Regions from separate parts of the Paeniglutamicibacter antarcticus genome, predicted to be linked through region 2. Evidence: predicted binding sites of a transcription regulator. Region 2 holds the regulator's gene; each other region holds the start of a gene.

Region 1 (11,217 bases), on a different contig from region 2:
GCCCAGCGGGATGGCTGCCGAGACGCCCCTCTCGGTGGCCGCCGGATCCTCCTGCGAGGCCAGCCATTCCTCAAACAACGGGGTGCGCGTCATCCCCGGAGCCACGGCGTTGACCCGAATGTTATGGGGAGCCAGCTCGACCGCAGCGGCCTTGGTCAGTGCAAGGATCGCGCCCTTGCTTGCGCTGTAGATCCCCATGGAGGGTACGCCGATGCTCGCCAACCGCGAGGTGACGTTGATGATGGCGCCTCCGGAGTCCTGTTCGCGCATGACCCGTCCGGCTGCCTGGAGGCAGCGGATCGTGGCGATCGTGTTGGTCTCGAATGTTTCACGGATCTCCTCCGCAGGGACATCAAGCATCGGACCGGTGTGGTCGATGGCCGCGTTGTTCACCAAGACATCGAGCCGGCCTGCCACTTCCAGTGTTGCGTCCACCAATTCCTGGGGACCGTCCGGGGCGGTGAGGTCCGCCTGCACGAAATGCGAGCTCTCGCCAAGCTCGTTGGCCATGCGCTGGCCGCGTTCGGCCGAACGTCCCGTGAGTATGACGAACATTCCGTCATTGACCAAACGGCGGGCTACTTCCGAGCCGATTCCAGAGGTTGCGCCGGTGACCAGTGCCACGCGTTGCTGAGTCTTCATGTGCAAGTTCTCCTTCAAGTTCCTTGTATCCAGCATGTCTATCCCTTGTTCACAGAACCAACCAGGACTTGGCCTTTTTCAGCCCGAACCTTGTCGTCGCTGCCAGGGATCACGTTGCCACGTAGCGACCGCCCCGAGGTTTCGTTGAATGTCAGCACGGCAACCAGCCCCACCACGCCGGCGGCCATCAGGTACCAGCCTGGAACCAACGCGTTGCCGGTGACTCCGATGATCGCTTCGTTCGCCACCGCCGCTGTACCGCCGAAGAGGGCCGTCGATAGGTTGTAGCCGATGGCAAAGCCCGAGTATCGAACCGAAGTCGGGAACAACGCCGGCAGCGTCGAAGAGATCGTTGACAAGAGCATCACCAGGAAGAAGCCAAGGATGCCGATGCCAGCCAGCTGTCCCCAAATCCCACCCGTTTGTAGCAGGAGGACTGCCGGGACGGAGAACACCACGAAGCCGGTACTGGCAGTGATCAGCAATGGTTTGCGACCTATCCTGTCACTGAGCGCGCCGAGCGGAACAATCACCGCAATCATCAGCAGCTGGATGGCGACCAGGCTGAGGTTCGATTCGGTCGCACCGTGCCCCAGTGTGGCCGTCAGGTAGCTGGGCATGTAGGTGAGCACCAGGTAAAAGGCTACGTTGACCAGCACAATGAGGCCAAAGAGTTTGATCAGCTGACCCGGGTACTTTCGCATCAAGGTACGCAGTGCCTGCGGGGCGGTATTCACTTCCTTGGATTCCTTTGAGTCCTGGGTGAAGGTCTCGGATTCGGCTAGGTGGCGTCGCATCCACATGGCGATAAAACCAAGGAACAGGGTCAGGATGAATGGCAAACGCCACCAGCCTGCCATCATTCCGTCCTCGCCCACCACCAACGTGAGCAATGTGCACAGGATGGCTGCTGCACTGAAACCTGCCAGCGTACCGAATTCGAGGAAGGATCCGTAGAAGCCTCGGCGGTTATCCGGGGCGTGCTCGGCCATGAAGACGGCAGCCCCTGCATACTCCCCGCCTGCCGAGAAACCCTGCAGCATGCGCAGCAAGACCAACATGATCGGTGCCAGGTAGCCGGCCTGCGCAAAGGTTGGGAGCGCGCCGATGCAAGCGGTGGAGACGCTGATCATCACGATCGTGAAGATCAGGATCTTGCGTCGTCCAAAGCGGTCACCGAGCGGTCCCAGGATCATGCCACCCAGTGGACGGATCATGAACGAGATTGCGAACGTGGAGAAGGCCAGGATCCGAGGCATGGCCCCGTCGTTTTCACCGAATGTGAAGAATAGTTGGGATATGTAAACGATCAGGTATCCGTAGATTCCATAGTCGAACCACTCGATGGCATTTCCGATCGCTGAACCGGCAACGGACTTGCGGGCCATTTTTAGCTCCGCCGGCGTGAAGTCGGCCTCGAGCCTCAGCTCTGGCAATTCTGTGTGTGGGGTGGTCATCGCCTGTTCCTTTGCAGCGTGGTAGTACCGGGTGGATCGATCCGTGGTGCGCAAGCGCTTCGCATGGCGATCAGTGCGTAGGCACCGGCCGCTGCGTGCAGGTCGTTGATTGAGACGTTCTCGTTGGGTTGGTGGGCTTGGCCGTTAAGATCCCCGGGGCCCAGAACAACGGTGGGGACGCCGTGGTGCTCGGAAATGAATCCTCCCTCGCATGAGGCGGTCCAAATCCCGGTTCCCCGATCTATTTCCATCTCCTGCAACGCACGGGTTACGAGAGTGGGGAAAGCGGAATCAGGGTCGGTGAGGAACCCGGGCATCTGCATTGTCACGTGGCCCTCGAAATCGATGCGGCCCGACTCGGCGCGTTGGGAGTCCTGTGCCGAGGCGCGAACCGCGGTGAGCAGCCGGTCCAGGATCCGCTCGGGTTCTTCCCCCGGCAGGAGTCGTCGGTCCATCGCCAGGTTGCAGGTGTCCGGGACGATGGAAGTTCCGTGCCCCCCGGAAATCGTGCCGATGTTCCAGGTTGCGGCTCCCAGCACAGGGTGCGGGTCCGACGCCAAGCTGGCGCAGTCCCTTTCAACGGCCTTGATCACTTCTCCTGCGCCCAGAATGGCGCTGGTGCCGTCCGCTGGCCGGCCGGCGTGCGCGCTGGCGCCGGTGATGGTGATTTCCAGGTTTGCCGCGCCACGGCAGCCTACGATGGTCACAAGATCGGTGGGCTCGGCCACCACACAGGCCGCATACCGCCGCTGTGGTGCTTGCGCGATGTAGTGTTCGATGCCCAGGGCGTCGGCTTCCTCGTCCACCGTGCAGATCAGTGTCATGGCGGTCTCGGGTGCTTCTGCATGGACCGCTGCCATGGCCGTGACCACGGCAGCCAGCCCGCCCTTCATGTCTGTGGATCCCCGGCCGTAGAGCAGGTCACCCTCCTGGCGCGGAACGAAGGGATCATGGTCCCATCCCGGGCCGGCAGGCACCACGTCACTGTGGCCCAGGAAGAGGATGCCCGGTGCATCCGGGGTGCCTCCGAGGTGCGCGACCAGGTTGGGCCTGCCGGGGGCAACCTGGGTCAGGTGCACCTCGGCACCGATGGCCCTGAGCGCTTTTTCCAGTTCCTGGACCGTTGCATGCTCGGTGCCGCCGGGGTTTTCGCTGGCCGCAGCCACGAGCCTTGAGGCCAGGTCCACCACGTCGGTGCGGCTGATCCGGTTCAGTATGCGCTCTTCACGCGTGGGGTGCTGGTCTCTCGCAACCGTCCGTGTCGGCGACGGGTCCGAAGAGGTGTGGGTGATCAAGAATTGCCTCCGAGTTCTATCTGCTCATCCAGTGCCGCCCGCAATCGCTGAACTCCCGTCACGATCCGTTCGGGAGTCGAGGTTGCAAAGCACAGCCGCAACGCATCGGTGAACGTCCCGGAGTTGGAAAAGGCAGGTCCGGGGATGTAGGCGACCCCGTGCTTCAGTGCAGTGGGAAACAAGTCTTCCGTGTTCACCGCGGCATACTTTCCACGCAAGGTGAGCCAGAGGAAGAAGCCGCCCTCGGGATCGGTGGCCACGACATCGTCACCGAGTTCCGAGGCGAGTGCCGCGCGCATGGCTTGCTTTCGCTCGCGGTAGACCGAGCGCAATCCATCAAGGTGCTTGTCGAGCTTTCCCTCGGCCAGGTAATCGGCAATGAGCTGCTGCATCGGTCCGTTGGTGCAGGTGTCCATTGACTGCTTGGCGTTAATGGCCAGTTGGCGCAAAGCCGGATCGAGGTTCATCCAGCCAACGCGCAACCCGGGCGCCAAGACCTTGGAGAAGGTCCGGACTTGCACCACCCGGGGGTTTCCGGGGCTCAAATCCAGGAAGCCGGGGACTTCCTGGCCGTCGAAGCGCAAGGCCCCGTATGGGTCGTCGTCGATGATGAACGCGTCCCATTCCTCGGCCAGCTCCAGCAGCAGTCGACGACGGGCTTCGGACAGTGTCCGGCCCGAGGGGTTTTGGAAATTCGGGATCGTGTAGATGGCCTTCGGCGCCTGCCCCGTCTCCTCAACCAGCTGCCGCAGCTTTTCGACGATTAAGCCGTCATCATCCACCGGGGCCTCAACCACCTTGGCCTGGTAGCTCAAGGCGGTGCCGATCCCGTTGGTGTAGGTGGGGGATTCGACGATGACAACGTCACCGGGATCCACAAACAGCTTGAAAGCGATATCCAGGCCCTGCATGCCGCCAGTGGTGATCAGCACGCGGGCCGGGTCGATGTCTTCCCCGTGACGGGCGTGGTACTCGACCAACTGGTCGACAAGCTCCGGGACCCCTTCGGTCGCAGCGTAGTCGTAGCGGCCATTGGCCGGCATTCCCGAGAGCCGGGTGAAGTCCTTCTCCGGGATCAGTTCCGCATTCGGTGCGCCCATGGCAAAACGCACGATATCGTGCGTCTGGCTGGCCAGCAAGGACGTGGAGTTATCGATTATCGATCCCTTCAGCTGGCTTGCGCGAGAGGCGAGCCGTGTTCCTAGCGGGCTGAGCAGTGATGTCATGGACATGGTAAATACTCCTTACCTTAGTGATGGTTGGCTTACGAGCTATCTCGGCCAGTAGGCTCGATGCCGCCGGCCACCTGGACAGGTACGGAGACCTCGTAACCGAGCCGGCACGATCTCGTGGGGATAGTCATGGACATTCCGTGGGGAAGTGCCGTTGGAGGAGTGGGGTGCATCGCGTGAATCGACGTGGTTCGTGCATGGAAAAGCCGAGCCGGTGAAGCACTGCGAAATTGCCGGGACCGGCACTAGCCGTGCGTCGAGGTACTGTTCGTTTGACCCCTTCTGCGAGCAGGTTCTGGACTGGAGCGCGTTCGGCTGGCTCCGAAGCATCGTGGCCCAGAAGAACCTCGACCAATTGAACCCTCGTCTTTCTTTGGGCCCCGATGAACCATGACCTGTGATGTCCATCATATTGTGACGGCAACCATTAGAGGAAGATAGTAAATCAGGTCCGTATCGTTAAGTTGAGCTTATTGATGGAATCGAGGGTTGCGCGGAGTAAGACCTCCGAGAAACGGAAACATGCCACTGCATCGCATGTTGGAGGCGCTGCCCTGGACGGCATGGCGTTCGGATGCGAACCGGTCTTCCGGAACGGTAGATGCCGAAACCGGCGCCCAGGCATCGCTGCATCATCTTCAGGGTGTCGATCGCGGGGCGATCAAGGGTGTTTCGGGTTCTTCCATTGGCCACTACGAGCGGCAAGGAATGCCGGCCGAGACCGATGGTCATGGCGCCCGGCAACGGGCTCGCCGATTTGGCGAGTACCGTGATGCTCGGCTAATCTTGCTTGGTACTCCCTTGGGAGTGGCAAGACGGTTCTTTAGCTCAGTTGGTTAGAGCGCTCGCTTCACACGCGAGAGGTCAGCAGTTCGAGTCTGCTAAGAACCACCATACGAAAAGAACCCCGGCGTTCCGGGGTTCTTTTCGCGGTTAAGGCTCTTGGCATCGCCGGTGGGCTCATCGACGAATTAGATACCGAACCCGGTTTGCTGTGTGCAGGCAGTGGAAGTGCTCATGATTTCCGGGGGTGCTTCCAAGAGAACTTTCCCTATGTGCACACCAAAATTGTCTAAATTCCGTACCCGTTATGGGTCTTCCCGCGGCAGCGGCGACAACGGTGTCCACGGCGCTGAATGTGAGATGCACGGCTCGTGGATCATGGGGCGATACCGCGGCTGTAGTGTGGTGTGAACAGGCGCAATTGACAGGAGAAAGCGTGTCTTCAGGTAAGGACCCGGACGCCAACACACCGGCATCCCCCGGCGAGGATCCCAACCCGCAGGTCTCGAGCATTCGCCGTGTCCAAACGCGGGAAATGATCAACATCGCCCAGGCCCTGACGGACGCAGCAGCCCACGCGCAAAATGCCCCCAGGATTCCCGACGCAGCACCGCGGAAGACCGACGCGCCCGGCGCTGCGCTCCCGCAAGCCTCCGTGGGCGCAAAGCCCGCGATCAAGCCAGGGGGCAAACCCGTGGCGAAGCGTCCGGGGAGCCCGCGGCCGCCAAAGCAGCCAAAGCCTGTTCGTCCCGCCCGCAGCCAGCGTCCCACCACGTTGGCCCAGGACGCCATCAATGCCAAGACAGGTTTGGTCGGAGTTACCCATTCCGGGGCCCCTTCACTGCCTCCGCGGGTAAACCCCACGGCCAAGCGAATGATTTCGCGCTTGCTGGCTTCGGATTCCCCGCCCACCCAGGCGATCGACATCGTTGAAAAGCTCAGGGGAACTCCGTACGCGAACCCGAAGGTGAATGCGACCAAGGACGCTTCGGCCCGCAAAACCCTTGAATTCGCCCTAGACCTGGCAGAGAGCATGTTCCGCTACGGGGCTGGGTCATTGGAGGTCGAGACGAGCGTCATCGCCGTGACTGCGGCGTTGGGGCTTCGCCATACCGACGTGGACATCACCAACCAGTCCATCCACCTGAACTTCTCCCCGCCGGAGGGCGAATCGTTCTCCATGCTGCGCGTTGTACGCTCCTGGACGAACAACTTTGCCGGGCTGGCGCAAGTGCACCAACTGGTCTCGGATATTGTTTCCGGCGGCGTGACGCGTCAACAGTCGGTGGACAGGCTGCGCGATATTTCACGCAAGCCAAGGCCGTTCCCGCGCTGGATGGTCGCCGCGGCAACCGGGCTCTTTGCCGCCTGTTTCGTGGTCTTCATCGGCGGCTCCCTGCTGGGGTCGGCCTTGGCTTTCGTCTCATCGGTGGCGCTTGGCCCGGTGGCGAAATATGCATCTCGGTGGCGCGTTCCGGAGTTCTTTGCCATAGCGACCTCCAGCTTCATTGTTACCGCCATAGCCGTGCTTTTCCATGCTTTGCGGGCGCCCATCGATCCTGCGCTGGTGGTGGCCGGAGGAATCCTTCTGCTCTTGCCCTCTGCCAGGTTCGTTTCCGCGCTTCAGGATGCGATCAACGGGTTCCCCGTCACTGCCGCCGGGCGTTTCTTTTCCGCGGCGTTGACCTATGCCGCGATCCTGACCGGCATCATGGCTGCCTTGGTATCCGCAGCGATGTTTGGCGCCCCGAAGCTGGATGTCAGTGTCATCGACACGATTTCCTATCCTGGTTGGCTCCTGGCCGCTTTGGTGGTGGTGGCGGTCATCGCCGGGGCGATCACCGAGCAATCGGACCCGAAGCTCCTGCTGCCCACCGGGGCAATCGCACTGATGGGCTACCTGATCCTTTTGGGGATCCAGGCCTTGGGCGTGGGGGACAGGGCTTCGCCCGCCGTCGCTGCGACGTTCATTGGCCTGGCCGGTCGCTGGGTGGCTTTCAAGTTGCGTGCCCCTCAACTGGTGCTAGCCGCACCGGCCATTGTGTTCCTGCTGCCCGGACTGATGATCTTCCGTTCCATGTACGGGATCGTCTTCAACGTCGATGACATGTCCGGCGCCATGATCCAGATGTTCACCGCCTTCACGATCATGATGGCCATTGCCGGCGGCGTGGTCTTTGGCGACACCATCGCGCGCCCGCTGATCGGCGCCGAGGTACTGGCTGAACGCCGTAACATCCGCCGGCGTTAAGACCTCTGGGCAACGGCCGGAAGCGTCCAGTCGATGGGTGCCCCGCCGGAAGCCAGCAGTAGCGCGTTGGCCCGGGAGAAGGGCTTGGAGCCAAAGAACCCGCGCCGTGCCGACAGTGGCGAGGGGTGCGCGGAGGAGATGATCGGGATCGGCTCCAAGGCAGGAGCCAATGACTGGGCGTCCTTGCCCCATAATATGGCGACGATCGGACCACCGCGGGCGGCAAGGGCCCCCATCGCGGCGTCGGTCACTGCCTCCCAGCCGAGCTTCCGGTGTGACCCAGCATCGCCCGAACCCACCGTGGGCACTCGGTTCAAGAGCACCACGCCTTGGTCCGCCCACGCAGAAAGGTCCCCGTGCCCCGGGGTCTTCACGCCGGTGTCCTCGTGAAGCTCGGTGTAGATGTTCTTCAGGCTGCGCGGCAGCGGGTGCACCGCTGGCAGCGCGGCAAAACTCAGCCCCATCGAATGCCCCGGCGTGGGATAGGGGTCTTGGCCCATGACCAACACCCGGGCCATGGCCAGCGGACGGCTGAAGGCCCGCAGGATGTTCCCCGGCTCGGGCAGGATGCGCTCGCCGGCGGCACGCCTTGCCTCCAAGATGTGTGCCAGTGCCACCAGCTGCCCTTCCACCGGGGCCAGTGCCTCGGCCCAGTCTGCCGCCACGAAGCCTTTATCAACGGCCTGGCAGAGCCCGTTGGCGAAGGGGAAGGGCGTGGCGTCCCTGGCCGGGGCGGCGAGCTCGAACAGTGGTGTTTCGTGCGGTTCCATGGAAACCATTGTGGGCCGTGGCCCGGCACGAATGACAGCTGGCTCGTCGAGTGACACGTTAGGATACTTAGAGTTGAGGCAGATTGCCCGGTGGTTCGCCGTGTATCGGGAACCGGATCAATGAGGGAAGTGCGATGTCATCAGAGACGCTTGGGTTCGAATTCGAGCTAGATGAATCCAGCGACCTGGACGAGCGTTCCCAGCGGATTCTCGCGCTGGAACGCCACTGGTGGAAGTACGCCGGTGCTAAGGAACAAGCCATCTCCCAGATGTTCTCCATCTCGGCGGCAAATTACTATCAACTGTTGAACACACTTATCGACACGGACGCGGCGCTGGCCCATGACCCCATGCTGGTCAAGCGATTGCGTAGACTACGAACGACGAGGCATCGCGCTCGGACGGCGAAAAGGCACGATTCCGAGGCATGATCGCAACGCTCGTGGGGCATTTCGGGGCTCGACGGCGCTTGTGCTCCTGTATCCGCGTACGCCCATACTGCAAGCCACTTCACCGAGGACGGGCATGACCAACTATCCGCGCGATGAATTTGATCGCGTCCCTGAGTTCAGTAACCGTAGCGGCTCGCACCGCGAGAACGGCTGGGCATCTGCCGCATCCGTGGGCGGGGCTCAATCCGGGTTGCGCTGGTTGATGGTCTTTGGTGCGCTGGCCTTGGTGGTGGGACTCTTCTCCTTCATGGTCTTGCCCAAGCTCGTGGGCTCCTCGGATGACCCGGCGCCGGCGGCGGCGAGTTCCTCGGGCACCCAGGAACCAACTGTTGCGCCGCCGGAATCGGCGTCCGACCCCGAATCCGGGAAACCTTCCGAATCCAGCGCTGCGAGCGAATCTGAAAAACCGAGCGATTCGGCTGATGAGTCCGCTGATCCGAGGGAATCGACCGGGTCCTCGGAGTCGGCCGATGCCGGTGAAAGCGACATGCCCGAAGGCGTGGATGCATCCATGGCGATGGGTGTCTACAACGGCGCCACCGTCGGCGGTATCGCCGGCACGGCCCGCACGACCCTGCTGGAGGCCGGATACAGCAACGTCTCGGCGTCGAACTGGACCAAGAAGGTCACCTATTCCACCGTCTACTACCGCAGTGAGAGCCATAAGGCCACGGCGGAGGCTGCGGCCAAGGAACTGGGCATCACCTCGATCATGCAGAGCGTAAATATCCCCGGCAATATCGCTATCGTGCTGGGAAGCAACTTCCGTTAGTCCTTCCCGGAGCCGACTACGCTGTCGGCAAAGCCCCACAGCTTGCACTCCGAGTCCTAGAGTGCCAAGATTTGTATTAGCACTCGCACGTATCGACTGCTAGTTCGGTTGAAGTTTCGACCGGATCCATGCGGTTTGGTGATGTTGTTTGAGTGAGTCCTTGACCAAGGCAGCGAGAAGTTTTTGCGATCGTCCCATGACATCGCGGATTCTTCGTCCGTCGCGGGCGTTGCCTCAGGTCGTAGATACGCATGACCGTCCCGAAAGGACATAAGCCCCTATGGCCAAAATGATTGCATTCGACGAGGAAGCCCGCCGAGGCCTCGAGCGCGGACTGAACATCCTGGCTGACGCCGTCAAGGTTACCCTTGGCCCGCGTGGACGCAACGTCGTTCTTGAGAAGAAGTGGGGCGCACCCACGATCACCAACGACGGCGTCTCCATCGCCAAGGAGATCGAGCTCGACGACCCGTACGAGAAGATCGGTGCCGAGCTCGTCAAGGAGGTCGCCAAGAAGACCGACGACGTCGCAGGCGACGGCACCACCACCGCCACCGTCCTGGCACAGGCCTTGGTCAAGGAAGGCCTGCGCAACGTTGCTGCTGGCGCCGACCCGCTTTCCCTGAAGCGAGGCATCGAGAAGGCAGTGGACGCGGTCACCGCAGAGCTGCTGGCCTCCGCCAAGGAAATCGAGACCAAGGAACAGATCGCTGCCACCGCATCGATCTCCGCCGGTGACAACGAAATCGGCGCACTGATCGCCGAGGCACTGGACAAGGTCGGCAAGGAAGGTGTCATCACCGTCGAGGAGTCGAACACCTTCGGCCTCGAGCTTGAGCTCACCGAGGGCATGCGCTTCGACAAGGGCTACATCTCGGCCTACTTCGTCACCGACAACGAGCGCCAGGAAACGGTCCTTGAGGATCCGTACGTCCTGATCGTCAACTCGAAGATCACCAACGTCAAGGACATGGTCTCCATCCTGGAGAAGGTCATGCAGTCGAACAAGCCGCTGCTGATCATCGCAGAGGACATCGAAGGCGAAGCCTTGGCAACGCTGATCGTGAACAAGATCCGTGGCCTGTTCAAGTCCGTCGCCGTCAAGGCACCGGGCTTCGGCGACCGCCGCAAGGCCATGCTGGCCGACATCGCCATCCTCACCGGTGGCCAGGTCATCTCCGAGGAAATCGGCCTGAAGCTCGAAAACGCCACTATCGACCTGCTGGGCTCCGCCCGCAAGGTAGTCGTCACCAAGGACGAGACCACCATCGTCGAAGGTGCCGGAGACGCCGAGGAGATCGCCGGACGCGTGAACCAGATTCGCGCCGAGATCGAGAACTCCGATTCGGACTACGACCGCGAGAAGCTGCAGGAGCGCCTGGCCAAGCTGGCTGGCGGAGTTGCAGTCATCAAGGCCGGAGCGGCAACCGAGGTTGAGCTCAAGGAGCGCAAGCACCGCATCGAAGATGCAGTGCGCAACGCCAAGGCTGCAGTCGAAGAGGGAATCGTCGCCGGTGGCGGCGTATCCCTCATCCAGGCCGGCGCCATCGCATTCCCGAAGCT
Region 2 (9,767 bases):
AGGTAGGTCTTGCCGGTGCCGGCGGGACCGATGCCGAAGATCACGGTGTTCTCGTCGATCGCATCGACATATGATTTCTGGTTCACCGTCTTGGGACGGATCGCCCTGCCCCTGCCGGAGAGGATCTTCAGCCCCAGGGCAGACGAGCCGGATTCGGCACCGGTGTTCTCCAGCATCCGCACTAGCTGCTCGATGGTCTGGGCGGAGATCCTGGTGCCGTTTGTGGCCAGCGTGCGTGCCTCGGTGATGACCCGCAGTGCCTTGTGCGCCTGGGTTGGATCACCGTTGACCCGTAGTTCGTTGCCGCGTACGTGCAACTCCACCGACGGGTAGGCCCCGGTGATCACGCGCAGCAATTCATCGTGCGCTCCGAGCGTCGCAACCATTTGGTCCGAACTGTCGAACTGGACCAGCGCGTCGGTTCCCCGGCGCCTGCCCTCTTGGCTCACATGTTGGTCCATATAACTGTTGCTGCCTCCGCATTCCGTGCCGGCAAATGGCGCCACGGTACTTCCGCTGCCATGGTTCCCCACACGCCATCAATCCTATCGTGATATCCGCGCCCGGGGACCGGCGAATGGCTCGCTCTACCATGTGACGTCCGCAAGGGTGCGCGCTGGCGATTGCCCGGGAATTTCTGCCACTGGCACTGCACGGCACCAAGTGCAACGATTCGGGAACAACTTCGACGAAGATATATCAATCGGGCAACGGTCCTGCGAAATCATCGGATTCGGGCCCCTCCGCACATCGTGTTGTGCCAAGCTTGACTTGTCTTCGCCTGCGGCACTCCCCCCCCGCATTGGCGATCCTGCTAGTCCCCGTCTCACTTGAGAGAGCCTTTTCAATTCAGATGCATCGTTCCCGTCGTTCATCCCGAACCCGCATAGCTGTTTTGGGTCTCACCTTGGTTCTTGGCGCCTTGGCCGCTTGCGGCCTGGGTGCCCCGGGCGATAAATATTCGATGCCCACCGGTGCCACCAGTGCCAACACCAAATCCCCGCTGTCCAACGTGGGGATGGAGTCCTTGAGCGCGAGCAGGAACATCCCGGTCTACTGGTTGGGCAAGACCGACGGAACCGTATCGCTGTACCGCGAGTTTGTGCAGGTCGCCGGGGCCTCGGATCCTATCGCCGATTCAGTGCGCTACATCCTCGCGGAAAAACCCGAGGACCCGGATTATTTCAGCGTCTGGCACCCGAGTGAAACCGTTGGTGCATCGGTGAGCCCTGACAACGTGATTACGGTAGATATCTCGGCCAAGGCATTCAGCTCGAAGCTCGACCTGGGATTGGCGGAGCGCGCCATCGCCCAGTTGGTGTTCACGGCAACGGCCGCCGCCTCAAACGCCGGAATCCTCAGCGAAGGCCTCGAGCCCAGCGTACGCATCCTGGTTGACGGGCAGCCGGCCTACGATGCCTTTGGCCATGTCCCGCTGGACCACAATTTCGTGCGGGACCCCAAGCTCGCTGCGCCGCTGTGGGTCATCGACCCGCAGTACGGTACGACAAAGAAGGCCGGACGGGTTACTTTCCACGGTGTCAGCGCCAAGTTCTCCGGCGGTGAAAACTGGAAGATCACCCGTCGCGACAGCGAAGAGGACCCAAAGCCCGTCGTAGCCAGGGGAACCCTGGAAACAGGAGGCCAATCGCTGGACCACAACGAATTCTCCTTCAGCCACGTGCTTGCTCCCGGGGACTACACCTTCTCCCTGTGGGGCGTTGACGCCCAGAGCAAGAAGCCTCTCGCCAAGGAGACCAAAAACTTCACGGTCACCGAGTAACCCGGCCGCTAACGGTTATACCTGCAGCCAAGCCACCGGCGCAAGGACGGAATCCGGACATCGAACCCACGGGACCGCACCACTAAAAGAAAAAGATCCCGGGTACGGAGGGCGTAAACAGCCTTCCGGACCCGGGATCCGCGCTTTGCGAAAGCGACTGGCGCATCACTGGCCCTAGAGCTGGCCCAGCAAGTGCCGGGTCAGCACCACGGCGGCGGGGCCGGCGGTCGAGGCACGCAGCACATGGTGGCCCAGCAGAGCCACCTTGGCACCCGCCTCCACGAACTTTTCCAACTCGGAATCGCTGATCCCGCCTTCGGGGCCCACCACCAACTGGATTTCCGGGCGCTGGGCGTGCTCTGCCCCCTGGGCCGGCCCAAGTCCCGCGAACCATGTGGCCACCGTCGCGGAGAGTGGTTCGGTGCCGCGTTCATGCAGGACGATGACCAAGGCGGGCCCGGGGGCGCAATCACAGCGGGCAAACTCGCCAGCCAGCTCGGTGCTGCTGAGCATCCCGCGCACCTCGGGCAGGAAAGTGCGCCGGGATTGCTTCAGTGCCGCAAGCACCGTCGCTTCCCACTTGGCCAGTGCCTTGGCGGCCTTGGCCTCGTTCCAGCGCACGATGGAGCGCTCCGATTGCCAGGGACGCACGGCGTCTATGCCCAGCTCGACAGCGGATTCCACGGCTTGGAGGTCACGATCGCCCTTGGCCAGGGCCTGGACCAAGGTGATCGACACCGCTGCCGGCTGCTCGATATCCAAGTGGCGCACTATCCCGTCAAGCGCGGCCTTCTGCGTGCCGGTGACCTCGGTGACAGCACGCACCCCGCTTCCATCGACAAGGTTGATCATCTCCCCGGGGCGCACACGCTTGACCATCACCGCGTGGTGGCCTTCGGGCCCCTCCAAATGCAGTTCGGTGCCCGTGCGCGCCGATGAGAGCCCGCCGGCGGGAAGGACGAAGCATTGGTTGCTCATGCGCCCAGGTTGCCGAACTTCCCGCGCAGTCGTGAGAACATGCCTCCACTGTTTTCCATGCGTCCCTCGGCGAATTCCTCGCCGCGGAGCTTGGCGAGCTGTTCGAGCAGTTCGCGCTGCGCAGCATCGATCTTGTTGGGGGTCTCCACCTGAAGGTGGACGATGATGTCCCCGCGCTTGCCCCCGCGCAGGCGCGGGATGCCCAGACCGGCCAGCTGCACCGTGTCCCCGGACTGGGCACCGGATTCGACCTCCACGACCTGGACACCGTCGAAGGTTTCCAGCTCGAGGTCCGCTCCCAATGCCGCCGCGGTCATCGGCACTGACATGCGGGCGTGCAAATCAACGCCGTCGCGTTCGAAGATCTTGTGCCGTCGGACCTCAAGCTCGACGTACAAGTCGCCGTTAGGCCCGCCGCCGGGTCCTGCTTCGCCCTGGTTGGCAAGGTGGATCCGGGTTCCGCTGGCGACGCCGGCCGGAACGCGCAACTGCTTGGAGATGCGTTCGCGGATGCGGCCCTGGCCGTTGCACTCGGTGCAAGGCTCAGGGATGGTGGTGCCGAAACCGCGGCATGCAGCACAGGTCTCCACCGTCATCATTTGCCCCAGGAAGGAGCGCACCGGGCGCTGGACCTGGCCCGCGCCATGGCAAATGGTGCAGGTGACCGGAGCCGTGCCCGGGCGGCAGCAGGTGCCGTCGCACGTCGGGCAGGTGACGGCCGTTTCCATTTCAAGCGGGTAGACGGTGCCGGTGACGGCATCGGCCAGGTCGATGGTCGCGGTGATCAGCGCATCGCGTCCGCGTTGGGTACGCGATGCCGGGCCCTGGGCACCTCCGCCGCCGAAGAACTGCTCAAAGATGTCACCGAACCCGCCGCCACCGCCACCGCCAAAGCCGGCCTGACCGTTGCCGTTTTCATTTCCGGTGGCGTCGTAGTTCGCCCGCTTGCCGGAATCGGAAAGCACCTCGTAGGCGCGGGTGACCAGCTTGAAGGTCTCCGCGGAATCTTCCCCGGGATTCACGTCCGGGTGGTGCTTGCGGGCCAGCTTGCGGTAGGCCTTCTTGATTTCCTCGCCGGTGGCGTCCTTGCTGACGCCCAGGACTTCGTAATGGGTGCTCACAGTGCTCGCTGTGTCCTTTCGTACGCTAAAAAATGTGCATCAACCAGCATCAGCTGGCCAAGATTCGTGAAAGATACCGGGCCACGGCACGGACCGCGGCCATGGATGTCGGATAGTTCATACGGGTGGGCCCCAGCACGCCGATCATCGCTTGTTCACCGTGCCCGTATCCGGTGGCAACCACCGAGGCCTCGGTCAAGGCAATGTACTGGTTTTCGGTGCCGATGCCCACGGCGATGCCATGGGCATCCTGCTCGAGCTCGGAGAAGAGCCGCAGCAGCACCACCTGTTCCTCCAACGCCTCGAGCACCGGGGTGATGCTCAGCGGGAAATCCAGGTTGGAGCGTGCCAGGTTCGCCGTCCCGGCGGTGAGGATCCGGTCCACCGAGGAGTTGCGTGCCAGGGCCGAGAGGGCCTCGGCGATCGTGCGCACCGCCGGGGCCATGCCCGGGGACACCAGCTCCGGGATGCCCAGGGCAAGCCGGGCAACATCGGAAATGGGCTTTGCGTTAAGCACCGAGAGCAGCACCTGGCGCAATCCCGCCAGGACTTCATCCCCCACCGAGGTTGGCAACAGGATCACGCGTTGCTCGACCCGGCCGCTGGAAGCAATAAGCACCACCAGGGTCTGTCCGGCCCCCAAGGCGACAAGTTCGATGTGGCGGACCGTCGCGTTGGAGTATTGCGGAACCTGGATCAGCGCCACCTGTTGGGTGATGGTGGCCAGCAGCCGCACGGTGTTCTCCAGCACCTCGTTGACATCGTGGGATCCCTCGATGAGGGCGGCGATGGCCCTGCGCTCGGCCACCGAGAGCGGCTTGACATCGCCGATTTGGTCGACGAAGTGCCTGTAGCCCTTCTCGGTGGGGATGCGCCCCGAGGAGGTGTGCGGGGCGACAATCAGCCCCTCGTCCTCCAGAGACGCCATGTCGTTGCGGATAGTGGCGGCAGAGACGCCGAGGTTGTGGCGCTCGAGCAGCGCACGCGAACCGACGGGTTCACGGGACTGCACATAGTCTTCAACGATGGCTCGAAGGACCTCGAGCCGACGCGGGTCGGTCATTCTCACCTCTCCTGGCAAGCCGGTTCGCCATGGTCAAGCAAAATCCCTGCACACGCCCCGGCAAGGGCGCCGGAGTTTGCAGGGAGGCATTGGCACTCGACACGTTCAACTGCCAAGTCTAGTACCTTCGGCCCTTGTTGCTAGCATGGTTTGACCATTGTCACCGATGACACATTCGAAGCATCTGCCCTCCATGGCACCGCGCGGGCACGCCTCCGGTGTCCGGCATCCGGCAAACCACGGACCAAAGCTCCGGGGACCACGAACCGAAAGAGACCCCATGAACCTCCACGGCTGGGGCGCGCAAGACATCAGCGCGCCGAAGAAGCGCGTCTTGCGCAAGGTCCCCGTGGCCCTTGGCCTGCTCGTCGAGGACGTGGACAGCGGGTGGGTCGGAGAGGTCGTGCGCACCGAGAAATCAGGGGGCATGCAGGTGTTGGTGCTCGAGGACCGCCATGGCCGAACCAAGTCCTTCCGCGCCGGCTTCGGCTTCCTGATCGAGGGCGAACCGGTGGAGATCACCGAGCCGGCCCCTGCACCCGCCGCCGCCAGGGGAACCGCGCGCAGCGCCTCGGGTTCACGCTTGGTGGCAGATATGAAGGCACGCACGGCCCGCGCCAGTCGCATCTGGGTCGAGGGCAAGCACGATGCCCAGCTCGTGGAAAAGGTCTGGGGCCACGACCTGCGCGTCGAGGGAATCGTCGTGGAACCCCTGCACGGCGTCGACGACCTCGCCGGGGCCATCAAGGCTTTTGCCCCCTCGCCGCAGCGCAAACTAGGCATCCTGGTTGACCACCTGGTTTCCGGCACCAAGGAAGCGCGCATCGCGGCCGAGGCCATGCGGGTGCCGGGCGCCGCAGGAAACGTGCTGATCGTGGGCCACCCCTACGTGGATGTATGGCAGGCCATCAGGCCTTCGGCACTGAAGATCAAGGCCTGGCCGGTGGTGCCGCGCGGAACGGATTGGAAGACCGGCATCCTCAAGGGGCTTGGCTGGCCCCACCAGGAACAGGTCGACATCGCCCAAGGGTGGGAACGGATCCTGGGCCAGGTGCACTCCTACGCCGATCTTGAGCCCTCGCTGCTGGGCCGGATCGAAGAGGTCATCGACTTCCTCACGGCAGGCGAGTACACCTAGGACCCCTGGGACCGCCCCCACCGAACGAGGGGTGATTAACCTCTCCTCGCCGCGCAAAGGGGCAGGTCGCGCACGCCGGATGGTCACGAATCCACAACAAAGCGGCACGGTTAGGCCAAATGCCAGCCAAAAGGTGATTTGTGCTCCTCGAGCCAGCGGGTTTGAGGATAAACTGGCCGACGATTCACCCGACGCAACGAAGAGGAACCAGCAGTGGTAGAAGAGGCACGAAATGCAGCCGGCGACAGCAGCCAGCCGGATAGATTCGAGGGTTCCTCGGTCGCGCCCCTACCCCTGACCCCTGCCGAAGACCGGCAATGGGCCACCATCGCCCACTTCGGCGCCATCCTGGGCTGCGTCCCCTCGTTGATCATCTATGCCGTCTTTCGCCACCGCGGCCCGTTCACCGCACAGGAGTCCAAGGAAGCGTTGAACTTCACCTTCCCGCTGACAGTCCTGGCCATCGTGCTGCACCTTTTCTCGCTGATACCGGGAATCGGATGGATCTTCGCGGTGCTCGTGGTGGCCGTTTGGCTATTCCTGACCATCAGCGGTGTGCGCGCCGGCATCAACGTCAACAAGTCACGTCCCTACCGGTACGGACTTAACTTCAGGCTCTTCCACTAGAAACAAGCAGGCAAAAAATTGACGGTGTGGCAACCACATGCCACACCGTCTATTTATGCAACCAACGTGGTGTTGGTTCAGAAATCCAACAAACGCCGCAACACCGCGTCAGCCAGCAGCCGGCCCTGCAAGGTCAGCACGACCCGCTGGGCGAACGCCGCCTCGGGTACCACCAAGCCGTCGGCGATCAGCCCGGCCATTGCCTTGCGGCCCTCCGGCGCCAGCTCGGCGGTGTCCATCCCGTCGACAATGCGGGTGAGCAACATCGACTTCTCCAGGTATCGCGCCTCGGCGTCGGGACTCTCCCTCCCGGCGGCCGGGGATGTGCCGGCATCGATGCGTTGCTGGTAGGCCGCAGGGTGCTTCACGTTCCACCAGCGCAACCCGCCGACGTGCGAGTGGGCGCCGGGACCCGCGCCCCACCAGTCCTCGCCCCGCCAGTAAGCAAGGTTATGCAGGCAACGGGTTTCTTCGGTCTTGGACCAGTTGCTCACCTCGTACCACTGGTACCCCGCGGCGGCGAAGAGCTCGTCGGCGATCAGGTACTTGTCGGCGTGGTCATCATCGTCGATATTCTGCACTTCGCCGCGGCGGATCTGCCCGGCCAGGCGGGTGCCGTCCTCGATGATCAGCGCGTAGGCCGAAATATGGTCGGGGTCATATCCCAGCGCGGTGTGCACGCTGGTGCGCCAGTCCTCGATGGATTCGCCCGGGGTCCCGTAGATCAAATCGACACTGACCTGGAGTCCCGCTTCCTTCGCCCAATCCACGGCTAGGCCCACACGTTCGGGGTCATGGGTCCTGTCAAGGGTCGCCAACACGTGCGGGATGGCCGACTGCATGCCGATCGATACGCGGGTGAACCCGCCATCGGCCAGCACCGCCAGGGATTCGCGGGTCACCGAGTCGGGGTTCGCCTCCGTGGTGACCTCGGCATCGGGGGCCAGGTTCCATTGGGTGCGGATCTCGCCCAGCACCCGGACCAGGTCCTCGGCGGGCAGCAACGTCGGAGTGCCCCCGCCGAAGAACACCGTGGAAACCTCCCTAGGCGCGATCCCCGAATCGGTGAGCACCTTCGCACCAAAAGCGATCTCCGCGGAAACCGCCTCGGCGTAGGTGTCTTGGCTGGAACCGGACCCCAGTTCGTGCGCGGTGTAGGTGTTGAAGTCGCAATAGCCGCAGCGCACAGCACAAAACGGGATGTGCACGTACAGCGAAAAGCTTCGTTCCGCGGCACCGTCGGCACAGCTTGCCGGAAGCAGGCCGTCCGCAGGCGCCGGGTCCCCCAGTGGAAGGGCAGAGGGCATCGCTACTTCTTCTTGGGTTCGTCGGAGGACAGCGCGGCGATGAAGGCTTCCTGCGGCACCTCGACGCGGCCGACCATCTTCATGCGCTTCTTGCCTTCCTTCTGCTTTTCCAGCAACTTGCGCTTACGGCTGATGTCACCGCCGTAGCATTTGGCCAAGACGTCCTTGCGGATGGCGCGGATGGTTTCGCGGGCGATGATCCGTGAGCCGATTGCTGCTTGGATCGGCACCTCGAACTGCTGGCGGTTGATCAGCTCACGCAGCTTGACCGTCATCTTGGTGCCGTAGGCGTAGGCCTTGTCGCGGTGGGTAATGGCGCTGAAGGCATCGACCTGTTCGCCCTGGAGCAGGATATCGACCTTGACCAGGTCCGAAACCTGCTCGCCGTCTGCCTTCCAGTCAAGGGAGGCGTATCCGCGGGTCTTTGACTTGAGCACGTCGAAGAAGTCGAAGACGATCTCGGCCAGCGGCAACCAGTACCGCAGCTCCACGCGTTCCTCGGAGAGATAGTCCATGCCGCGCATGGTGCCGCGACGTGTCTGGCACAGTTCCATGATCGCGCCGACGAACTCGTTGGGCGCTAGGATCGTGGCAGCCACCATCGGCTCGTGGACTTCCAAGATCTTCCCGTCGGGGAATTCGCTCGGGTTGGTGACGGTGATCATCTGCTTGTCATCGGTCATCACCTCGTAGACCACGTTCGGCGCGGTGGAAATCAAGTCGAGGTTGAACTCCGCCTCGAGACGTTCTCGGGTGATTTCCAGGTGCAGCAGGCCCAGGAAGCCCACACGGAACCCGAAGCCCAAGGCCACGGAGGTCTCCGGCACATAGGTCAGTGCGGCGTCGTTGAGCTGGAGCTTGTCCAAGGCATCGCGCAGCGCCGGGTAGTCTGAGCCGTCGAGCGGGTAAAGCCCGGAAAAGACCATCGGCTTGGGGTCCTGGTAGCCACCCAGGGATTTCGTTGCAGGCTTGGCGAAGTTGGTGACGGTGTCGCCGACCTTGGACTGGCGCACGTCCTTCACGCCGGTGATCAGGTATCCGACCTCACCGACGCCCAGTCCCTTGCTGGGGGTGGGCTCGGGGGAGGAAACGCCGATCTCCAGGAGTTCGTAGGTCGTCTCCGTTGACATCATCTTGACCTTTTCGCGCGGCGAGAACTTGCCGTCAACCACACGGACATAGGTCACCACACCACGGTAGGTGTCGTAGACGGAGTCGAAGATCATCGCACGGGCCGGTGCATTCGCATCACCGGTCGGTGCGGGCAGGTCGCGAACGACCTTGTCCAGCAATGCCTCAACTCCCATGCCGGTCTTTCCCGAGACCTGCAGGATGTCCTCCGGTTCACAACCAATGAGCTTGGAGATCTCCGCGGCATACTTCTCCGGCTGCGCGGCCGGAAGATCGATCTTGTTCAGGACCGGGATGATCGTGAGATCATTTTCCATTGCCAGGTACAAGTTGGCCAACGTCTGGGCCTCGATGCCCTGGGCTGCGTCAACAAGCAGGATGGCGCCCTCGCAGGCCGCCAGCGAACGAGAGACCTCGTAGGTGAAGTCCACGTGGCCCGGGGTGTCGATCATGTTCAGTGCGTAGGACTGCCCATCGAGTTCCCAGGGCATGCGGACGGCCTGGGACTTGATGGTGATGCCGCGTTCGCGTTCGATGTCCATGCGGTCCAGGTACTGGGCCTTCATGTCGCGCGATGAGACGACTCCGGTGAGCTGCAACATCCGGTCGGCCAGGGTCG
Region 3 (11,217 bases), on a different contig from region 2:
TTTAGTGTGATGACCAAGTCCCCAAGGATTATGCCGCGGGAACGCGTATGCCCCTGGGCGAAATTAATCCACTTTGTCCCTGCAGAATCTGTCGCGGACTCCACATGTTCGGCAACTTGGACGTCCAACGAGGAGGGTCTCGGTGAGGATGTAGCATCAGCGCGCCACAACCAGGAGAAGTGGCACTAGCAAATATCAAACAGGGGATGAAACCGATCCAGATATCTTCGCTGCTCGTTTCCCTCCAATCTTGCCCGGGGCTGAGCACCAAGTAGCATTGGGCATTCTCCGGGTCCTGGACCACGGTGACGGGGTTTCCTGCCGGGAAAGAGGAATCGGTGTTGCAGGAGGATAAATCTTCCTCGAGAAGCACGGCGCTTTCCACGCCTTGCGTGGAGGCAAGAGGCTCATCGCGCTGATCGCCAAAACCCACGGCAGTGAGATACCGGCACCGATCCTCGGGACGACGGCCCCCGCAATACAGCAGACGAGCGAGCGCCGAGATCTCTCGGCCGGCCAGGGCCGCTCCCCCGCGCGGGAAAATATGTCCCCCAGGAGGTACGAACAGATATCCGTGGCACCCCGCCACGAAGGCAATGGAGCCAAGACCAAATCCCCGTGTACTGTCAACATGGGGCTTGCCAACATCCCCGCTATGCCTACTCGTTCGACGTTCCCCGGTGGCTTCCTAAGGCCACCGCTTTCATGGCCAAAGCATCAGAATATGGGTTGGTAGGCAACAAACGGGATTGAACGCGCGGGAACTCCGTGGAGGTCATATGCAGTGGGTTGGGCGGTTTTCCCCCGGCACGTAATTGGTGGTTTTACCCGGCAAGAATCCGCCACTTTAACCAATCCACGCACTGCGGTTGGCTTGACGGCAAACAGCGCAATGACCATGGGGGCAGCGCGGTTCCCTCCCACGGAACATGGCATTTGCTGACTACGGAGACCGGATGCACGTACCCGCTTGGTGCGGACAAGGTCTTTTTATGCCTTGACGAAGATTGCCGTGGCGCGCAGGGAGTCTATGCCTGTCTGGCTGATCGACTGGATCATGTACCAGTACCGTTGGCCGGGCACAGCGCTGGAATCCGTCCAGGCCTGGTAGTACTGGGTACGTGGCACCAGCTTGACCAAGTAGGTGCCCGTGGATTGGATGTAGGGAATCACCGAACCGGTGGAGGTCCACCGCCAGATGGCAATGAGCGTCTTCCTTTCCCCGGAATTCGAGGACTTCCAACTGAGCTTCATTCCGGCAGATGTCCGCAAGACTGAAGTGATCACCGGGGTGTACGGACGCGTTGAGACCATGTGGGGCATAGGTACCGGCAGGCTGGGACGCGAATAGTAGACAGCGGAAAGGATTCCCATTGAATTGAGCGTGTTCGCCCTTACCGCGGTCGCGTTGTAGAACGACTGCCCGGTCACTACCCCCACGCTCCTGGTCTTGGCCGTATGGTCGCGCAACTCGTTTTTATCGTTCCAGGCACCACCGCTGCCGACCCTGTAGGCGGCCTCCCCGATCCATAGCTTCACCGAGTTGCCCAAGACCTGCTTGGCCCACCAGTCAACCAGCACGTTGTAGTTTGCGGGGCTGTACCCCTGGTACCAGTACAACTGCGGCACGACGTAGTCCACCCAACCATTCTTCACCCATCCCCGGGAATCGGCATACAACGCCGAGTAGGCCTCAAGGCCTGCCGTCGCTGATCCGAGACTCGATGAAGTGTTGTTGCGCCAGATGCCGAATGGCGAGATCCCGAAAGCCACCCGCGGTTTGGCGGCTCGAATTGCTTTTTGCATATCCCGGATGAACACGTTGACATTGTTCCGCCGCCACGAAGCAACCGACGTGTAGCTTCCCTTGTACGCGGCCCAGGCCGCCGAGTCGGGAATCGATGCCCCCGCGACCGGATAAGGGTAGAAGTAGTCATCGAAGTGCAGGCCGTCGATGTCGTATCGGCTGACCAGGTCCTTGACGACGGAAGTAATGTAGCTACGCACCGCCGGGATTCCCGGGTCGTAATAACGCTTGCCACCGTAGGCGAAAGACCACGTCAGGTTCTTTCGGGCAGGATGGGTTGCAACCAGGGCGCTCAGCGATGCGCCGGTGGAAACCCGGAAGGGGTTGACCCACGCATGCAGGGCCAACGCCCGCCGGTGCGCTTCGGTGACCGCATATGCCAGCGGGTCATAGCCGGGGTCCTTGCCCTGGGTGCCCGTCAGGTACTGCGACCAAGGCTCCCCCAAGGTGGAAATCCACATCCTGTCCGCTGCGGGACGTACCTGCAGCATCACCGTGTTGAGCTTGCGCTTCACGGCAAGGTCCAGCAATGAGACAAGTTCCGCCTTTTGCGCGGCCACGGACAAACCGGCCTTGGAAGGCCAATCGACGTTGAGCACACTGGCGATCCACATGCCGCGGAATTCGGTGCGCGGGGTGAGAGCGTTGACGCCGGTGTTTCTGCCAGCGACCGTATAAACCCGCCCTGCCACGGCCGCGGCATTAGCCGGTGAAGGCGGACCCAGCAATGGCATCAGCGCTGCGGTGCTCACTGCCACCGCAGTCGCAGTCAGGAATTCACGCCTGTTCAGGGAAAAGCGTTGTTCCATCGCTGGTCGGGACTGGGCTGCGACTTTTTGGTTCTTCTCCATGCCGGATTCTCCACATGACTGGTTTCCCATCGCTCGTGTTTCCCCCCAGCAGAGCGTGAATCGAGGCTATCCGGCAGAAATGGAGGATGGAAGCACGGCACCATCACGATTGCGGCGTGTGCACGGTGGTGGTTATTTCTCCCAGCCAAGAGCCGTGAAGAAGCGTTCCTCGAACACCTCGGCGGTGCTGCGCACGTAGGTGCTGGTGAGGTGGGACTGGTCCATGTAGATCAGTACGTTGCCTACGATCGGGCTACAGGTCCCTTCCGGGCAGAGCTGGTCGGTCATGTCCATGGTGGAGAAGTTCTCTCCCCATTCACCGCTCTTGACGATTGGCTCAAGCGGAGAGACCTTGGCAATTAGCTTTGACACGGGCTTGCTGCAAGCTGAGGCGTCCGCACCGAACCGGTCAACGCACTCCGGTGCGGGGTTGGTGAATCGCGGGGTGTCGCGCATCGCCACCACGGGGATTCCGGCGTCGAGCATCGGCTGGATCCCTGCGCGGTAGTCCGGCACGATTTGCTCCTGCTCCGCGGCGGTACGTCCGTCTTCGTCCTCACCGAGCATGGTGAAGGTGCCGATGGTGAATACTGCGTCGGGGTCGTGCTCAAGCACGTACGCCCCGGCTGCGAGGTTGAAGTCCCCGCAGGCATCGCCGCGGGTCTCCGAAGGCCCGCCGAAACGGCAGGAGGGACGCGTGAGCAGGATCCACTGCCAATCCTGTTTCTCCGCCATCACATCAACGGCACCGCTCCAGTGCTGGGCGTGTGAATCCCCCAGCAACACAATGGTCTTTTCCGCTTCCGGGTTCCCGCCCTGCTGGCAGTATTCGATGGCGCCGGATCTCGGGGCCCAGGGACCGGCACAGTCCTCGCCAAAGTTTGACCACTCGTCATCGAGCTTGCTGGTCAGCGGGATCGGGAGGGCCGCGGCATCGGGCACGTGGCCGAAGGAAGGGTCAAGGATCGCGGCTCCGGGATTATCGATCCCGGCCTGCGAAGCCGCCCGGGTTTCCTCCGCGGAGACCCGGTGCTCCCATCCGCCCAGGGGAACCAGAACCAGTGCGAGCAGCACGGCGATGCTCAGCCCCACGCGGCGGCGCTTGGCAGAGAGCCATTTCCAGGAACGCATCGGGGACTCGACGATCTTGGTGGTGGCCCAGGCCAGGAGCAGGGAGAGCAGCATCAATCCCAGGCCGGTTCCAAAGGAGATGGACTCGCCGCCGGTTTCCACCAGGAAGAAGATCATCACCGGCCAGTGCCAAAGGTACAGCGCGTAGGAGATGTCCCCCAGTTTCACCAACGGACCCAGTGCCAGCACGCGCTGGACCCCGAAGTTGTTAGGCGGGGCCATGAGGATGAACGCCGCGGCCAGGGTGGGCCACAGGGCCAAGTAGCCGGGGAACTGGTGCTCGACCTGCAGCAGCATGCCGCAGGAGACGATGGCGGCCAATCCCACCCATCCCAGCGGCACGGTCAGCGCGGCGGGCAACTTTTGCAACAACGGCAGGAAGACGGCGACCAGGGAACCGAGGGCAAATTCCCAGAGCCTGGCTCCGGTGTCGAAGTACGCCCATTCCTGCGCGGTGGCCGTGATGTGGATCGAGTAGGCCAGGGAGCCGATGAAGACGGCGCCGAACAGGATGCCCATGGTGCCGCGGTAGGTCAGCGAAGGGAACCTGGTGGACAGGACCTTGAAGAGCACTACGCCGGCAGCCAGCAACAGCGGCCAGAGGATGAAGATCTGTCCCTGGATGGACAGGGACCAGAAGTGTTGAAGTGGGCTGGCTGTGGCGTGGTCGGTGGCGTAATAGTCAACGGACTCCCCGGCCAGCTGCCAGTTTTGCCGGTAGAAAAGGCTGGCGGAGGTTTGCTCCATGATCGAGCTCCACCGCGCCTTGGGCAAGAAGGCAATGCTTGCCGCGATGACCGCCACCAGCACCAGGACGGCCGCGGGCAGCAGCCGGCGGAAGACGTTGAGCCAATAGGAGATCAGTGCCAACGGCCGCCCGGTCTCAACCTTGCGGATAAAGGCCCCGGTGAGGAAGAACGCCGAGAGCATCAAGAAGACATCCACGCCGCCGGAGACCCGGCCAAACCAGACGTGGTAGACCATCACCAGCACCACCGCCAGGGCTCGCAGGCCCTGAAGTTCGGGCCTGAAGCCGGAAACAGGCTTGGTGCCTGCTGGCTTGCCCCGTGCCGCTAGGACAGGGGCTGGCGAGTGGATCGACATCTGCACTTCCTGGGATTCTTGCTTGATCAGGGCGCAGTGACTAAGGCCCAAGAGATACAAGCTTAGCAAACGCCGTTATGGTTTCGTTACGCAAGCATGTTGCAACTGCCATCCAACGCCAAGCGCCGCCGGCGTTCCGCTCACCTCTTCAGAAGAAGTGGAGGGCGAAATGCCGGCGGCGCCTGTTCTTGCCGCTTTGCGTTGAGCCTGTTTAGTGGCTATGGCCCGCGTGCGAGCCGGCTTCCGCTTCGGGCTTCTCGGCAACCAAGGTTTCGGTGGTCAGCACGAGGGCCGCGATCGAGGCCGCGTTGCGCAGCGCCGAGCGGGTGACCTTGACCGGGTCGATGACTCCGGCCTCGATCAGGTTCTCGTACACACCGGTCAGGGCGTTGAAACCCTCGTTGGCCGGTGAATCGGTAACCTTGGCGGTGACGACGTAGCCGTCAAACCCGGCGTTCTGAGCGATCCAGCGCAACGGCTGGACCAGTGCGCGGCGTGCAATGCCAACACCGGCAACAGCGTCACCGGTCAGCGCGAGCACGGCCGAATCGGTGTCAAGCACCGCAAGTGCGTCAACCAATGCGGTACCGCCACCTGCAACGATTCCCTCTTCGAGGGCCGCGCGGGTGGAGGAAACTGCATCTTCGATACGGTGCTTGCGTTCCTTGAGCTCGACCTCGGTGGCTGCGCCGACCTTGATCACGCCGATGCCGCCCGAGAGCTTGGCAAGGCGCTCGGAGAGCTTCTCGCGGTCCCACTCGGAATCGGTGCGGGTCAGTTCGGCCTTGAGCTGCGAGACGCGGTCCGCAACGTCCTCGGCGGTGCCTGCACCGTCAACGATGGTGGTGGCGTCCTTGGTGACGGTGATGCGGCGAGCCGATCCCAGCACCTCGAGCCCTACCTGGTCCAGCTGCAGGCCCAGGTCAGGGGAAACAACCTGTGCACCGGTGAGGATCGCGATGTCCTGCAGCATGGCCTTGCGGCGGTCGCCGAAGCCCGGGGCCTTGACTGCCACGGCGCTGAGCGTGCCACGGATCTTGTTCACCACGAGGGTGGAGAGGGCTTCGCCTTCGGTGTCCTCGGAGATGATGAACAGCGGCTTGCCTGCTGCCAGTACCTTCTCCAGCAGCGGCAGGAATTCGGCCACAGTGGAGATCTTGCCCGAGTTGACCAGGATCAGTGCGTCCTCGAGGATCGCCTCCTGGCGCTCGGGGTCGGTGACGAACTGCGGGGACAGGTAGCCCTTATCGAACTGCATGCCCTCGGTGACGACCAACTCGGTGGCCGTGGTAGAGGACTCTTCGATGGTGATGACCCCGTCGGTGCCCACCGTTTCGAAGGCCTGGGCCAACAACTTGCCGATTTCCTCGTCCTGGGCCGAGATGGCAGCAACGTTGGCTACCTGCTGACCCTCGACCGGAACGGCATTTTCGGCCAAGCGTGCGGCGACCGCCTCAACGGCGACCTCGATGCCACGCTTGATGTCACCCGGAGCGGCGCCGGCGGCAACGTTGCGCAGGCCCTCCTTGACGAAGGCCTGGGCGAGCACGGTGGCGGTGGTGGTTCCGTCCCCTGCCACGTCATTGGTCTTGGTGGCTACTTCCTTGGCCAGCTGTGCGCCAAGGTTCTCGTAGCTGTCTTCAAGTTCGATCTCACGGGCGATGGTGACGCCGTCGTTGGTGATCGTCGGTGCACCCCAGGCCTTGGAGAGCACCACGTTTCGGCCGCGCGGGCCGAGGGTTACCTTCACGGTGTTTGCGAGCTTGTCGATGCCCGCTTCGAGGGCGCGTCGCGCCTCTTCGTTAAACGCTAGCTGTTTTGCCATGTCCTACTCCTTATAAGCTACATAAAGCCCCGACCAGGGGCCGGGGCTTTATGAGAAAAAACTACTTTACGACGATGGCCAGGACATCGCGCGCCGAGAGCACCAGGTACTCTTCGCCGCCGACCTTGACTTCGGTTCCGCCGTACTTGGAGTAGATCACGACGTCGCCTTCGGCTACGTCTACCGGAACGCGGTTGCCGTTGTCATCGATGCGGCCCGGTCCTACTGCTACGACCTTGCCTTCCTGCGGCTTTTCCTTAGCGGAATCCGGGATGACCAGTCCGGAAGCAGTGGTGGTTTCTGCTTCGAGCGGCTGGACGACAATGCGATCCTCGAGAGGCTTAATGGAGACAGACATCGTCTCTCCTTTGCGTGAGTTACCAATGGTTTACGGGCCGTTGTGGCTATACCAACCGTCGTCGCGGTGCCAGCTGGTGTACCTCAGGCTTTCGGCACTTGTTGGAATCAACGTGTGCCACCACTGACTCTAGGCAATTCGTTAGCACTCGGTCAAGGCGAGTGCTAACGAAGGGGTCTTTTACGCGCTCGGCGCACTCTGTTCGCCCACCGGAAACACAGAACCTGCAAGGTGAGTAACTAACGTTATCGTGCTTCACTGGACCCAAGAAGTTCCGCGTAGCTTGCGACGTCGGTCCGGCGAGATCGGTCGCCGTGAATATACGGAGGTTTGAGAGCCACCGGCTTATACAAAGAAACCACCTCTATCCAACCCCATTGGCTCGATACAGGTGGTTGCACTTGCGATCGTTATTGCCTTAGATGACGCATCCCGGCCCGGGTGGTCAAGACCTCGTCAAATTCCGCATCCATCGGAATCGGGGTGGTTAGGGTGCCACTAACATTTCCGTAGTCCTGGTTCAACCGTTGGTCATCTACAGGGCGCGTCGGCGCCTGAACCGGAACCGCCTCGTTCAACCGACGGCTGGTCTTGGTTTTTTTCGGCTTGCCCTTGGCAGGTGTCTCGGAAGCATAGTAGTACTGGCCGTAGTAGCCGTAGTTCGCCGCCGCAGCGCCCTTGGTTGGTACTTGGTTCAGCACGAATCCCAAGACCCGTGCCCCGACCTTGTGAAGATTGCTCAATGATTTGGCAACCTCCTCGGTGGAGGTCGAATCAGCCTTCACCACCACGAGTACACCGTCCACAAAGTTGCTCAACACGGCCGCGTCCGTCACCGGGAGCAGCGGGGGCGCGTCAATGAGAACCAAGGCGTCGCGGCTCATATCTTCAAGGAGGGAAAGCATCGCTTGGGAACCCAGGAGTTCCGAGGGGTTCGGTGGGATGCGTCCCGCTGCGAGGATCGACAACGAGGGAATGGGGCCATAGGGCTGCAAGACGTCATCTAGGCTCGCATGCTGGCTGAGAACATCGGTGATCCCCGCCCCGCCAGGGAGGCCGAAGACGTCGGTGATCACGGGCCGTCGCAAGTCGGCGTCAATCAGGATCGTGGGTCGTCCTGTGGACGCAACGGCCACTGCTAGGTTCGCCGCCACGGATGACTTGCCTTCCCCTGGCACCGAGGACGTCACGAGGATAACCCGTGCGGGCCTGTCAACGTCGACGTACGTGAGGTTGGTGCGCAGCTCGCGCAGTGCTTCCGAGTAGGGGTGCGAGGCTCGGTCGTCGTGATCCAGGGCGCCGGTCTCGACCGTCGTGCGGTTGTTCACCAGACGCGGGTCCAGCGGAATGCTACCGATGACCGTCGTACCCAGCTTTTCCAAGTCTTCCACGGAGCGAACCCGACGATCCAGGTGCTGCCGGAGCAGTGCGTAACCGATGCCGAGGGCCAGCCCAATGATAGCCCCCAGCGCAACGGCAAGCTTGGTGTTTGGTGACGCCGGGGACGTCGGAACCTCGGCCTCCACCAACGGAACGAATTGGACGATGGTTTCGTCCTTTGATGATTTGGTGGCAAAGCCGGATTCGATGTCAGTGACTTGCGCAGCGAGGGCGGTTACCCACGCGTTGGCGGTCTTCTGCGCGACGACCGGATCTGGACCAGTAATACTCAGGCGTACTTCGGCCGTGCCCGTGGGCAGCTCGACATTGAGCTGGCCGAGAAGTGCATCGGCGCTGGTATCGAGCTTCAGGTCTTCACGGACGCGCTGCGCTACCGTGCGGGTAGCTGCAATGCTCTTGTAGCTAATGGCACGCGACTTGGCCAGGCTGTCCCCCGAAAGCGCCAGCGCCGCGGTATCCGCTCCGTTGGCAATGACCAGGCCCGACGCCGACGCAGCATACAGCGGTTGCTGCGTGAGCGACCAGCCAAACGCGCACAGGACAGCGATCAGGACAATGCTGCAGATGCTCCGCCAAAAGGTGCGCAACACCCGCAGGTACTGCCGTAAATCTGGCCCGTCAGCCACGTTCTCTTCAAGTTGTTCCACTGATGGTGCTCCCGTTAAAATTGCGCGCAGTCGATAAGGCTCTGAGGTGGGTTTATGACAATCCTAGCTCGAAGTTCTCCCTAGCTTCGACAGAGTTCACTCGAACCTGACGAACGCCGAGCCCGCTAATCCGAGAAAGCGCGGAATCGCCCAGGCCCATGAGCCTGCTGACAGCATCCGGTTGCTGTCGAGGGTCATCCTTTGCGTTGCTAATGTTGTTTGATGGCTTGGCTATGATCAAGTCATGATCAGGATCCTCACAGTATGCACCGGCAACATTTGTCGTTCCCCTTTTGCCGAGCTGTATCTCCAAAGCGAACTGGACCGCATCTCCCCAGGATCATTCACGCTTCGTAGCGCCGGCACCCACGCGCTGGTAGGACACGGCATGGACGAGCGTTCCTCGATGAGGCTGGGTGAAATCGGTGTAGCCAGCGACGACTTCGTTGCCCGGCAGCTTGACGAAACCATCCTCAGCTATATCGATCTGGTACTCGCCCTGTCCGACGAACACCGGAACAGAATCGTTGCGATGAATCCCCGACTGCTCAAGCGTACCTACACGATTCGCGAATTCGCCGCGGTGCTGGACGAAGTTGCGGCGCTGCCAGCAGGTTCACTTCCCACTGGAAGTGAACCTGCTGTGGTGGAGATGCGCTGGGCAGCTTTGCTCAAGGCAGCCCCTCTTGTGCGGCACGGGGCTCGCGTGAAGGCGGAAGGGCAACTCGATGTCATGGACCCTTATCGCCAGAGCGACGCGGTGTATGACCGGATGGTCGATGATTTGTTGCCTGCCCTGAAAGCAATCATTGAGTTCGAGTACAGACAAGCCACCGGCTAACCCGGCTCTTCGGATTCTGGCGTTGTGAGATCGGCCTAAGCCCGGCAGTATCGGGGCCACCGGCTGCGAGCAGGGAGCGGATGCGGTAGTTCTCGAAGTCGCGGAATCCGCGGACAATGCGTCGGGTGGTTTCGATGACGCCCTTGATGGCTTCGGTGGGACCGTTGGAGGATCCCTGAGTAGCAAGGTAGGCGCAGATTTGTTACCGCCATTTCTTTAGGTGACCCTTCCTATGTCTGTCAAGCGTTACTCGGGACCTCGCGTTGGGCATTGAAAATGCGGTAGACGCGCCGAGCAAGATAACGCTTGATGCATCGCAGGATTTCCTTGGTGGTGAGTCCATCCGCCTCCCTCTTGCGCACATATTTGCAGGTTTCCTCGTCGTGGGTCATCCGCGAGATGGAGACCAAATGCAGCGCCCTGTCGAGGCTCCTGTCGCCGCCGCGATTGAGTCGATGCCGGACGGTATTGCCTGATGACGCCGGGATTGGATTCACGCCGGCGAGGGACGCGTACGCGGCTTCCGAATGAACACGCCCCTGGTGGGACCACACGGTCAGGCACGTGGCAGCCGCAATGGCAGCGAAGCCCGTTATATCCAGGAGCGGCGCGGCCTCACTGACCTTGACCAGCTCGGTGATCTGTTTGTTATTGCTACTCAAATCCTTGTCGAGCTCATCGGATCGTTTTGCCAAGCGGACGGCTTCGGCACGGGCCGCCGCGAGCGCCAACTCCTCGTCCCGGGCACGCAACCGGGACACCTCGGTAATCTGCGCCGGTCAGTGCCATGAGGGCGTCCAGACCAAGCTCGTTGACGCGCACCAGCGAAGTCAGCGCATTCAGTGCCCGAGTGCGCTCACCGGTCGTGGCTTCACGAGCCGCCACCAGGACCATCAGGGCCGCGCGAATGCCTTCACTCAGACGGGGGCGACGCAATTGCTTGTCCTCCAACGGCAGTACAGCCCTGGCAATCCGCTGCGAATTGAGCTTGTCGGATTTGCCGACGCCATGGCGGGCCCGTGCGTCCATCCGCGCCGCCTCGACGACTTCGTATCCCTCGGCGGCTACGGCGCCGGCGAGGATGGCCCCGTAGGAGGCTGCGCCTTCGATCACCCAGAGAGCGGCGAGGTCCGCGCCGGTGCGACGTGCCACCCAGGCAATGGCGCGGTTGATGCCAGCGCTGCTGGTGGGGAAATCCTTGGTATCGTCCCGTTCGCCGGTCGTGGCGGCGATAATGGCGTAAACGTGGTTC

Evidence for each region. Region 2 encodes HrcA, which represses chaperone genes, less so after heat shock. Its sites were predicted from a motif close to TTNGCACTCGNNNNNNNCGAGTGCNAA; they were not measured.
Region 1: groL (chaperonin GroEL) is a predicted target of HrcA. The motif match lies at 9,731-9,757, and genes of this name have one in related genera.
Region 3: groES (co-chaperone GroES) is a predicted target of HrcA. The motif match lies at 7,218-7,244, and genes of this name have one in related genera.

Annotation. Positions count from the first base shown of each region.
Region 1 covers NZ_BAABLK010000002.1:34,738-45,954, forward strand. The annotation lists gene ABEA12_RS00175 (SDR family NAD(P)-dependent oxidoreductase) at 1-642, opposite strand, end outside; gene ABEA12_RS00180 (MFS transporter) at 681-2,099, opposite strand; gene ABEA12_RS00185 (M20 family metallopeptidase) at 2,096-3,394, opposite strand; gene ABEA12_RS00190 (aminotransferase-like domain-containing protein) at 3,391-4,626, opposite strand; tRNA gene ABEA12_RS00195 (tRNA-Val) at 5,444-5,520, shown strand; gene ABEA12_RS00200 (threonine/serine exporter family protein) at 5,846-7,660, shown strand; gene ABEA12_RS00205 (uracil-DNA glycosylase) at 7,657-8,430, opposite strand; gene ABEA12_RS00210 (DUF3263 domain-containing protein) at 8,565-8,861, shown strand; gene ABEA12_RS00215 (LytR C-terminal domain-containing protein) at 8,956-9,654, shown strand; gene groL (chaperonin GroEL) at 9,935-11,217, shown strand, end outside.
Region 2 covers NZ_BAABLK010000023.1:20,401-30,167, forward strand. The annotation lists gene ABEA12_RS06740 (PhoH family protein) at 1-461, opposite strand, end outside; gene ABEA12_RS06745 (GerMN domain-containing protein) at 896-1,783, shown strand; gene ABEA12_RS06750 (16S rRNA (uracil(1498)-N(3))-methyltransferase) at 1,958-2,761, opposite strand; gene dnaJ (molecular chaperone DnaJ) at 2,758-3,882, opposite strand; gene hrcA (heat-inducible transcriptional repressor HrcA) at 3,932-4,945, opposite strand; gene ABEA12_RS06765 (DUF3097 family protein) at 5,226-6,083, shown strand; gene ABEA12_RS06770 (DUF4870 domain-containing protein) at 6,297-6,710, shown strand; gene hemW (radical SAM family heme chaperone HemW) at 6,788-8,017, opposite strand; gene lepA (translation elongation factor 4) at 8,020-9,767, opposite strand, start outside.
Region 3 covers NZ_BAABLK010000089.1:904-12,120, reverse strand. The annotation lists gene ABEA12_RS16475 (hypothetical protein) at 1-17, opposite strand, end outside; gene ABEA12_RS16470 (glycoside hydrolase family 10-like protein) at 991-2,658, opposite strand; gene ABEA12_RS16465 (acyltransferase family protein) at 2,791-4,893, opposite strand; gene groL (chaperonin GroEL) at 5,105-6,718, opposite strand; gene groES (co-chaperone GroES) at 6,780-7,076, opposite strand; gene ABEA12_RS16450 (tyrosine-protein kinase domain-containing protein) at 7,487-9,124, opposite strand; gene ABEA12_RS16445 (arsenate-mycothiol transferase ArsC) at 9,369-9,965, shown strand; partial or broken gene ABEA12_RS18760 (transposase) at 9,931-10,164, opposite strand; partial or broken gene ABEA12_RS16435 (IS110 family RNA-guided transposase) at 10,205-11,217, opposite strand, start outside.